Regions from separate parts of the Micromonospora sp. NBC_00858 genome, predicted to be linked through region 2. Evidence: riboswitches for the same ligand, from Rfam matches in the RefSeq annotation. Region 2 holds a riboswitch; each other region holds the start of a gene.
The links. A riboswitch is a leader RNA that binds a small molecule or an ion and turns the genes downstream of it on or off. The one in region 2 is predicted to bind cyclic di-AMP.

Region 1 (3,268 bases), 460 kb from region 2:
GGACCCGGCGCACCCCGGGTCGAGGTCGGTGACGAGGTCATCCTGGTCGAGCTGACCGATCCGGCCGATCCCGTCGCCAGCAGCTGGAACATCGCGGAGCACCAGCGCGGCACGCCGTTGGTCTGGCTGGCGGTGGTCTTCGCCGCCGCGATCGTCGCGTTCGGCCGGTGGCGGGGCCTGGCCGCGCTGGCTGGGCTGGCCGCCAGCTTCGCCATCCTGCTCACCTTCGTGCTCCCGGGGATCGGCGCTGGCCGATCACCGCTGCTGGTGGCGGTGGTCGGCGCCGCCCTGATCATGTTCGTGGTGCTCTACCTGACGCACGGGGTCACCGCGCAGACCTCGGTCGCGGTGCTCGGCACCCTGGGCAGCCTGGTGTTGACCGGCGTGCTCGCCACCATCGCCACCGCCGCCACCCACCTCACCGGCTTCGGCAGCGAGGACGCCACCACGCTGTCGATGTTCCAGGCCAACGTGGACCTGCACGGCCTGCTGCTCGCCGGGATCATCATCGGCTCGCTCGGGGTCCTCGACGACGTGACGGTCACCCAGGCGGCCACCGTCACCGAGCTGGCGAACGCCAACCCCGGGCTGACCCGGTTGCAGCTCTACCGGGCGGCCACCCGAGTCGGCCGGGCGCACATCGCCTCCACCGTCAACACCATCGTGCTGGCGTACGCGGGCGCCTCACTGCCGCTACTGCTCCTGCTCACCGCCGACTCGCGGCCGCTCGGGCAGATCCTGACCAGCGAGTTCCTCGCGCAGGAGATCGTCCGCAGCGCGGTCGCCACGCTCGGCCTCATCGCAGCCGTACCGCTGACCACCGGACTGGCCGCCGTGGTGACCGCAGCCGGCCGGTCGGGTGCCGAGCTGCCCGCCGACCCGGCCGCCGAGCCGCCCGCCGAGCGACCCAGGCCGGACCGCGCGGAGGCACTGGCCGCACTCAGCTCACCGCGCACGGGTCGACCCGACCCAACCGGACCCGATCCGGCGCGGGCCACACCCCCAACCACCGCCACCGACCGGTGGCACGAGCCGGACAGGAGCACGGAGACGGCATGGTGACACTCCTCAGCGTGACGAGGTGGGGCATCCGCCCTGAGAACCGCGTCACTGGTCACTCAGCGCCATGGCGAAATGACGCTTTTAGTCGGCATCTGGACGTAGCTCAGCCGGTCGACTCTCGGGTAACCTCGCTGCCGGTTACCGCTGAAGGCGCGACGCAGCGCCTGCGGTGCCACCGCCCAATCGCCAGCTGGCGAGCCGGGGACCCAGGCACGTGGGGTGAATCCGCGTCAGCGGTAGGGGCCACTTCCGCCCCGAACCCGTCAGCTAACCCGGTCGGCGGTCGACGGAAGGGAATATTGTGACGGCACCCCTACGCCGCTGGTTGACACCCGTGGTGGCCGTGATCGCCGCACTGACCGTGCTCGCCGGCCCCCTCCCGGCGCACGCCGCCCCGACGACCCCCACACCGTCCGGGCACGAGGAGGACGGCGAGCCCGCGCTGCTCAACGACGTGATCGAGAAGGCCAACCGCGACTACTCCGCCGCCAAGTCCAAGTTGGACAAGTCCAAGAAGCGGCAGATTGAGCTGGCGGCGGAGGTCGACCGGGCCAACGCGGAGTTGGAGAAGCTGGCCCCCCAGGTCGGGCAGATCGCCGCCCAGTCGTACCGGACCGGCCGGATCGGCGCGATCGCGATGCTGTTGGAGAGCGACGCCCCCGACTCGTTCGTCCAGCGCGCCGCGGTGCTCGACGAGATGAACATGGTCAACGAGAAGAAGCTCTCCGAGGTCAACACGGTGAAGTCCCGCGCCGAGCAGGCCAAGCTGGCCCTCGACGCGGAGGTCCGCGAGCAGCAGAAGCAGACCGCCCTGATGGCGAAGGAGAAGCGCGACGCCGACAAGGCGCTCGCGCTGGTCGGTGGGAAGGGCTTCACCGGCGGCCTGGTGTCGGCGACCTCACCGGTCGCCCGGATCGGCCCCAACCGGACCGCCGACGGTGACTGGAAGTCCGAGTCGTGCAGCGAGAACGACCCCACCACCTCCGGCTGCGTCACCCCGCGCACGCTGCACGCGTACAAGGAGGTCAAGCGGGCCGGCTTCAACCGGTTCGTCGGCTGCTACCGCTCCGGCGGGCCGTGGGAGCACCCGAAGGGCCGCGCCTGCGACTGGTCGTTGCAGAAGAGCGGCTTCAGCCCGTGGCACAACGAGGACACCCGGACGTACGGCAACAACGTGGCCGCGTTCCTCATCCGCAACGCCGACCGGCTCGGCATCTACTACGTGATCTGGAACCGACAGATCTGGTTCCCGGCGACCGGCTGGAAGTCGTACAGCGGGCCGTCGAACCACACCGACCACGTACACATGTCGATGCTCTGACCGCATGTCCACCCGTCGAAGGGCCGTCCCGCGTCGCGGGGCGGCCCTCGTCGCGTCAGGCGGCGGCGGGCGCGGTCGGGCTGGCCGCCGTGCTGGGCCCGGTCGGTACGTCGAGCGCCGTGGCGGTAGCCGGCACGGCGGCCACCGGGCGCACCGCGCCGGCGGCGAGCCGGTACGACACCCCCACCACCGCGCAGCGCCCCTGCGCCACCTCGGCTGCCAGCACGGGCGACTGGCCGAGCAGCGCCTCGACGGTCTGCGCGATGTGGATGTCGACGATGCCGTCGATGTCGTCCACCCCCTCGGCCTCGGCGCGACGCAGGCTGGGCAGCACGGCGTCGACCACGGCACGCAGGTGCCCCCGGGGCGGGGTGCCGGTGGCGGCTGCCTCCCGGGCCGCCTGGACCGCACCGCAGGAGTCGTGGCCGAGCACCACCACCAGCGGGGTGCCGAGCACGGTCACCGCGTATTCCACGCTGCCCAGCACCTCCGGGCCGGTCGTGTGCCCGGCCGTGCGGACCACGAAGAGGTCGCCCAGCCCCCGGTCAAAGATGATCTCGGCGGCCAGTCGGGAGTCGGAGCAGCCGACGATCACCGCGAACGGGTGCTGTCCGTCGGCGACCGCCGCCCGGTGCCCGGCGTCCTGGTTGGGGTGGCGCGGGGCGCCGCTGACGAAGCGCCGGTTGCCGGCGGCCAGCTCGGCGTACGCCCGGGCCGGCTCGGTGAGCGCCGGCGCCCGGTCGGTGGCCCGCTGCGGACCCGGCTTACCGCCGGGTGTACCGGGACTACTCATCCCGCACCTCGTCTCACGCGTTTGACCTGCTCAAATGGCTCTTCAGCCGGGCCTGCGGCGGGCGCTGGCCCGGGCTCCACGGTCACACGCAC
Region 2 (3,268 bases):
GTCACCGGCACCGGATCCGGCCGTTGCCGCCAACGCCGCTATGGTGGTCCGATGCTGCTCTCCGACCGCGACCTGGTCTCCGAGATCAAGGCCGGCACGCTGGGCCTGGAGCCGTTCGAGCCCACCCTGGTCCAACCGTCCAGCATCGACGTACGACTCGACCGGCTGTTCCGGGTCTTCAACAACCATCTCTACACGCACATCGACCCCGCCATGCAGCAGGACGACCTGACCTCGGCGGTGGAGGTGCCGGACGGCGAGCCGTTCGTGCTGCACCCGGGGGAGTTCGTGCTCGCCTCGACGCTGGAGGTCATCTCGCTCGGCGACCAGCTCGCCGGCCGGCTGGAGGGCAAGTCGAGCCTGGGCCGGCTCGGCCTGCTCACGCACTCCACCGCTGGGTTCATCGACCCGGGCTTCTCCGGTCACGTGACGTTGGAGCTGTCGAACGTGGCGAACCTGCCGATCACCCTCTGGCCGGGCATGAAGATCGGGCAGCTCTGCATCTTCCGGCTCTCCTCGCCGGCCGAGCACCCGTACGGCTCGGTGGTCTACGGCTCGCGCTACCAGGGTCAGCGCGGGCCGACGCCGAGCCGCGCCTGGCAGAACTGGCGCGCCTGGCCCACCCGCTGACTCGGTAGGGCACGACGGACAGACGACGAGGGCCCGCCGCGACAGATCGCGACGGGCCCCCGATCATCCGGGATCAGCCCGGGCGGCCGTAGCTGTGGATCGGGCCGTCGTCGACCTTCTTCATCTTGACGGGTTGGCCGGCCTGCGAGGCGTGCACAACCCAGCCATTGCCCACGTACATCCCGACGTGGTGGATGTCGCTGTAGTAGAAGACCAGGTCACCGGCGCGCAGGTCGGCCCTGCTGACGTCCTTGGTCACCCGGCTCTGCTGGGCGGCGTTGTGCGGCAGCGACACCCCGGCCTTGGCCCAGGCGGCCAGCATCAGCCCGGAGCAGTCGTACGAGTTCGGGCCCTCGGCGCCCCAGACGTAGGGCTTGCCGATCTGGGCGCAGGCGAACTTCACGGCCACGCCGGCACCGCCGCCGGGGTAGCTGGCCGGGCAGGGCGCCGGACGCAGCGGACCGCCGCCGCCGTTGCCGTACACCTTGAGGCGCAGCTTCTGCAGCCGGTCGATCTCCTCGTTGATCTGCTTCTTCTTCGCGGCCAGCTGGGCCTCGGTCCGGGTCAGCTGGGTCACCATCTCGTCCAGCGGCGCCTTCTGCCGGGCCAACTCGTCGCGCAGGTCGGCGACCTGCCGGACGTCCTGCTGCTGGTTGTGCGCGAACCGGTCGAGCATCTCAAGCTGACCGACGACCTCGCTGGGCGATCGGCTGCCCAGCACCGCGTTGACGGTGGAGACGTTCTCGCCCTTGTACGCGCGGACGGCGAGGGCACTGACCTTGTCCATGGCAGCGTCGACCTGGCGCTCCAGTGGGGCGATCCGGGCGGCCAGCGCGTCGGCCTGCTTGCGCTTGACGGCCAGGTCGGCCCGGGTGGCGTTGTGTCGTTCGATGATCGGTTCGAGCTTGTTCCAGTCGGCGTCGATCTGGCGCTCGATCTCGGCGACGGACGGGTCCGCGTGGGCCGCCGTGGCGCTGCCGGTCAGGACGACGGCGACGCCGACCAGTGCGGCGAGAGCGGTGGTGAAGCGGGACCAGCGTGAGCGCGGCACGATCGACGTCGGGCCGGCTGACGCCGACCGCTCGGACGACGGCCGCGGGGCATGGAGTGCCACCGGGTTCCGTACTCCTTCTTCCTGACCGCCTACCGGGTTAGCTGACGGGTTCGGGCGGGAAGTTGGCGCCCTACCGCGATGGCCGCGGATTCACCCCGGGAAAACCTGGGTCCCCGGTTCGCTCGGAAGCGACTCGGCGGTGTCGGTCCGTCACCACCCGGGTTGGGCGGAACTGCTATCGGGCCGACGAATGACCAGAGTAGAGACGGCTGTTACCGATCCGCAACCCGTGGGGCCGTGACACTCCGTACCGGTTGGAAGGGGTCACGGACCGTACGCGAAGATTTCTTTCCGAACGCTTCGATAGATGGAAAGGTATTGACGCGAGCTCCCGGACGGCGCGAAGGTGACCTCACCTGCACCCGCGATATCTAGGGGGTTCGATGCACCATTCAGCCCTGTCGACCGGCCGGCGCGCACTGCTCGCCGCCGCCGTGGTCGCCGCCGCGACCGCGGTGCCGCTACCTTCGGGCCCGGCCGCCGCCGCGCCCACCGCCGATCGCCAGCAGCAGTACGCCGCCGCGGCGACCGAGTACGGCGTGCCGACCGTCGTGCTGCTCGGCGTCTCCTATCTGGAGTCCCGCTGGGACAGCAACGCCGGCACACCGAGCACCAGCGGCGGCTACGGCCCGATGCACCTGACCGACGCCCGGCACGTGGCCGCCCTACCCGGCGGCCACCACGACGCCGGCACCGAGGACCCGCGGGGCGACGACTCCCGCCCCGCGAGGGTGCAAGCGCCCCGGCCGGCCGAGGACCCCGCGCCGCCCGCCGCCGCGTTGCAGACCGTGGACGCCGCCGCCGCGCTGACCGGCGCCGCCCCCGAGGCACTGCGCACCGATGCGGGCGTCAACATCCGGGGTGGGGCCGCGCTGCTGGGGGCGTACCAGCGGGAGCTTGGCGCGCCCGTCGGTGCCGACACCGACCCGGCGGCCTGGTACGGCGCGGTGGCCCGCTACGCCGGCGCGGACAGCGCCGACGCCGCGGCGGCCTTCGCCGACGAGGTCTTCACCACCATCGGCGCCGGAGAGTCGCGGGTGACCGACGACGGCCAGCGGATCACACTGCCGGCCCGCGCGGTGCAGCCCGAGCGTTCCTGGCTGGACCGGCTGGGCCTGCGCCGGCTGGCCCGCCCGGACGGGCTGGAATGCCCCCGCACCATTTCCTGCGAGTGGATCCGGCGCCCTACGAGGCCTTCGGCGCCGGGGACTACGGCAACCACGACCTCTCCGACCGGCCCGCACGGCAGAAGATCGAGTACATCGTCATCCACGACACCGAGGCGAGCTGGGCGACCACCCTGAAACTCGTCCAGGACCCGACCTACGTGAGCTGGCACTACTCGCTGCGCTCGGTCGACGGGCACATCGCCCAGCACGTGAAGACCAAGGACGTCGGCTGGCACGCCGGCAACTGGTTCGTGAACGCCAAGTCGATCGGTCTGGAACACGAGGGCTTCGCGGCGCAGGGCACCTGGTACACCGAGGCGATGTACCGGACCTCGGCGAAGCTGGTCCGGCACCT
Region 3 (3,268 bases), 2.1 Mb from region 2:
TCGCATCGCTCTCTCCCCGAGGTGCCCACCATGGAGACCGTCGTCTTCTACCAGTTCCTGACCGAGGTGCCGCAGGCCGTCGCCATCTGGTCGGCCCTGTTCCTGCTGGCGCTGACCGTGCTCGCCGTGCTCGTCGCCCGCCCGGAGCGGGACCGGCCGGCGGTCGACCCGACTCCGGCGCCCACCGACCGGGAGGTGGCCGCCGCCGAGGCCGCCGACCTGCGCCGGTACGCCGAGGAGGTGGCCGTCGCGGCGGCCGGCGCGGCGCAGACCGCCCGCCGCCGACGCGCGGACTGGCTGGCCGCTCAGGAGCAGGTGGAACGCGCGTGGGCCGGGTACGACGAGGCGGACACCGCCGCCCGTCGGTTCGCCGGCGCCGCGGCACTGCCCACCCCTCGTACCCCGCGTACCCCCGCCGAGTACGCCGCCCGGGAGCGCTATCTGCATCGCGCGGCGATGGCGGCGTACTGGCGCGGCGACCTGTCCATGGGGCAGCTCGCTGACGTGTTCGGGCAGCGGCACGGCTGGGACCCCCGCCGGCACCCGGTTGAGCAGGAGGTGCTGCTCAACCGGGCGGTCCGGGACGCGAGGCTCGCCGACTACCGGGCCGCCGCCGGGCGGGAACGGTCGGCCTGGCGAGACGCGGAGCTTGCGGCCTCCTCGGCCCGGGCCCTCACCGAGGAGGCGTACGCGGCGGCGGCCCGGCTGCGTCCGAACCCGCTGCCGGCGCGTCGGACGATGACCGCAGTGCTCCGTCCGGCGGCCGCGACGCGCTGGCGGCCGGCCCGGGTTGGCTGAGTCGTCAATTAGGCCGTGAGCCCGGTCACACTCACTCGAAATCGGGCGGACGGCTCGATCGGCAGCATTGTTCCCACGAATTCGAGGCCGTTGCCGACGGCCTGTCCGGTTGTCGCCCGCAGGCGCCGCCGTAACCGGTTGTCCCATCGAGTCGCGTCAGTGGCAATACGCGCAGAAATTGCTGCGACAGTTCAGGTTTACGCAGGTGAACCTGGCTTGGCAGGGTGCGGAGCGGCCAGTAGTGTCGTCCCGTCCGGTGCGGTAACCGATCGCAAGAGGCGACGCCGCGCTGACCCGCTTAATCGTGATCAACGAACCGGGGACCCACCAGTAAGTCCGGGGTGAATCCGCGAGCCACGGCCCGCGGTAGGGCGATCTTCCCGCCCGAATCCGTCAGCTAACCCGGTAGGCGGTGTCGGAAGGAGTTCCATCGTCGTGCAGCAACTCTCGACCTCTCGATTGTTCCCCCGCCTCCACGGCGCCGCGGTACCCCCGCTTATCCGTCCAGTGACGGTGAGCTGACCCCCCGGGTCACCGCCTCTTCCGCCCGGCCGCGCCGGGCATTCCCCTGAGCGGTTCATCATCCGCGGACCACGGTCCGCGCGCTGGCGCCTGCCCGGATACCGGTCCGGCTCCGGTGTGCCGCTCTCCCCCTGATCCGTGGAGGACCCCGTGAAGCACACCCTGAAGCGTCAGCTCCGCCGCCTCACCACCGAGCGCCCGTACCAGATCGTCACCGCCTCCGCCGCGGCCCTCGTGATCGCGACCACCACCGGTGCTCTGTTCGCCGGCGCCGACGACGCCCCGGCCAGCCAGCACACCGCGACCACGGTCGCCGAGATGCGCAGCGACTCCGTTGCCTCCCGTGGCGAGGCGCGTGCCGCGTCCCCCTCGGCCAGCACCGCGCCGACCACCGCTGCCCCCGCGCCGGCCACCAAGGCCGCGTCGCCCGCCGCCAAGGCCAGCAGCAACCCGGACCTGACCAGTAAGCCGAAGCCGCCCGCGACCAAGGTGCTCGACTACGACTACCAGGTGCAGAACACGTACTTCAACTGCGGCCCGGCTGCCACCCGCAACGCCCTCAGCGCCGCCGGCATCGACCGCACCCAGGATGAGCTGGGCGCCGAGCTGGGCACCACCGAGATGGGCACCAACTCGGCCCTGGACACCACTCGGGTGCTCAACGCCGAGGTGAAGGGCTCCCCGTACCGGACCCGGATGTTCGCTGGCACGCCCAGCCCGGCCCAGATGGACCAGCTCCAGGCCGACGTGGTCAAGGCGATCACCGACGGCCGCGGCGTGGTGGCCAACGTCGCCGGCGACGCCACCGACACCGACGGCGGCTGGCACTCCTACGGCGGCGGCCACTACATCGCCGTGGTGGGTTACAAGGACAACGGCCGGACCGTGCGGATCGCCGACTCGGCCAACGCGGCCGACCCGTCGTACTGGATCACCACGATCAACCTGGCCAACTGGATCGCCACTCGGGGCTACTCCGCCTGACCCGGGCGTAGCCGCCGCGGGCGCCGTCCCCCACAAGGGGCCGGCGCCCGCGGCGTCTCTGTCCGTGCGATCAGTAGCTGATGAAGCCGTACAGCGCGAGGTGGTTCGACTTCGTCCCGCTGACCGTGTGGTCGATGCCGGACGGCTGCACGCTGCCCTTCACGAAGAGATAGTCGATCTTGCTGGAGCCGCTGGTGGCCTTCGACCCGTAGCCGGTCATGCCGTACCCGCCCAGCGTGCCGGGCGCGATGCCAGTGCGGTTCGCGTCGATGCCCACGACGCGGATCGTGGAGGCGTTCAGCAGGCTGGTCGCGTCGGCACCGAGGTGGATGCCGCTGTTGGCGATGCCCCGGTCGCCGTCGCCAGCGCACGCGTTCTGCCGGTTCTCCTGCGGTAGGTGCATCGTCGCGGCGAACACGCTGGTGCCGGTGGCCTTGATGGTGAACCGGGCCGCGATGGCGCTGGTCCGCTTCCACTTGTAGTAGTCGGTGCTGTCCGGGTCGCTGTTCGGCGGCTTGTACAGGGTGCACCCGGCGCCGTTGGCGTAGGCCGTGCCGGGCTTGAGCCAGCCCGCGCTCCAGTACTTCGAGATGTCACCGGCGGCGAGGCTGAGCGTCCGGGTGTTCCAGATGATCCCGTTGGTCTGCTTCTTTTTGAGGTCGCCGAGCGACTGCGAACTGCACTTGTGCGTGCTGCCCCACGGCTCCGGGTCACTCCACGCCACGATCGCACCGTAGGTGCCTGCCGGGTAGCCGAACTTGGCCGACAGTTGGTCGGCGTACGCCTCGGCCTGGCCGGTGCCGCGCACCTGCTGCACGATCAGGATGTCGGGTGCCACCACGCCACTGGTGCCGGTGCGGCCGGCGTCGTCAACCAGGATCGAGGTCAGGTGGTCCGGCCCGGAGATCCGGGTGCACGTCCCGTCGGAGTTGTTCACCACCAGGTTCTCGATGTTGTTGTTGTA

Region 1: it holds a riboswitch for cyclic di-AMP, as region 2 does, so the genes downstream of both, OG990_RS26815 (hypothetical protein) here and OG990_RS29070 (NlpC/P60 family protein) in region 2, are expected to answer to the same signal.
Region 3: it holds a riboswitch for cyclic di-AMP, as region 2 does, so the genes downstream of both, OG990_RS19285 (C39 family peptidase) here and OG990_RS29070 (NlpC/P60 family protein) in region 2, are expected to answer to the same signal.

What each region holds. Positions count from the first base shown of each region.
Region 1 covers NZ_CP108828.1:5,752,888-5,756,155, forward strand. The annotation lists gene OG990_RS26810 (YibE/F family protein) at 1-1,062, shown strand, start outside; cyclic di-AMP (ydaO/yuaA leader) riboswitch at 1,229-1,360, shown strand; gene OG990_RS26815 (hypothetical protein) at 1,364-2,383, shown strand; gene OG990_RS26820 (carbonic anhydrase) at 2,439-3,176, opposite strand.
Region 2 covers NZ_CP108828.1:6,210,283-6,213,550, forward strand. The annotation lists gene dcd (dCTP deaminase) at 52-630, shown strand; gene OG990_RS29070 (NlpC/P60 family protein) at 704-1,744, opposite strand; cyclic di-AMP (ydaO/yuaA leader) riboswitch at 1,757-1,893, opposite strand; gene OG990_RS29075 (N-acetylmuramoyl-L-alanine amidase) at 2,916-3,268, shown strand, end outside.
Region 3 covers NZ_CP108828.1:4,145,591-4,148,858, reverse strand. The annotation lists gene OG990_RS19290 (hypothetical protein) at 31-798, shown strand; cyclic di-AMP (ydaO/yuaA leader) riboswitch at 1,084-1,225, shown strand; gene OG990_RS19285 (C39 family peptidase) at 1,471-2,304, shown strand; gene OG990_RS19280 (hypothetical protein) at 2,375-3,268, opposite strand, start outside.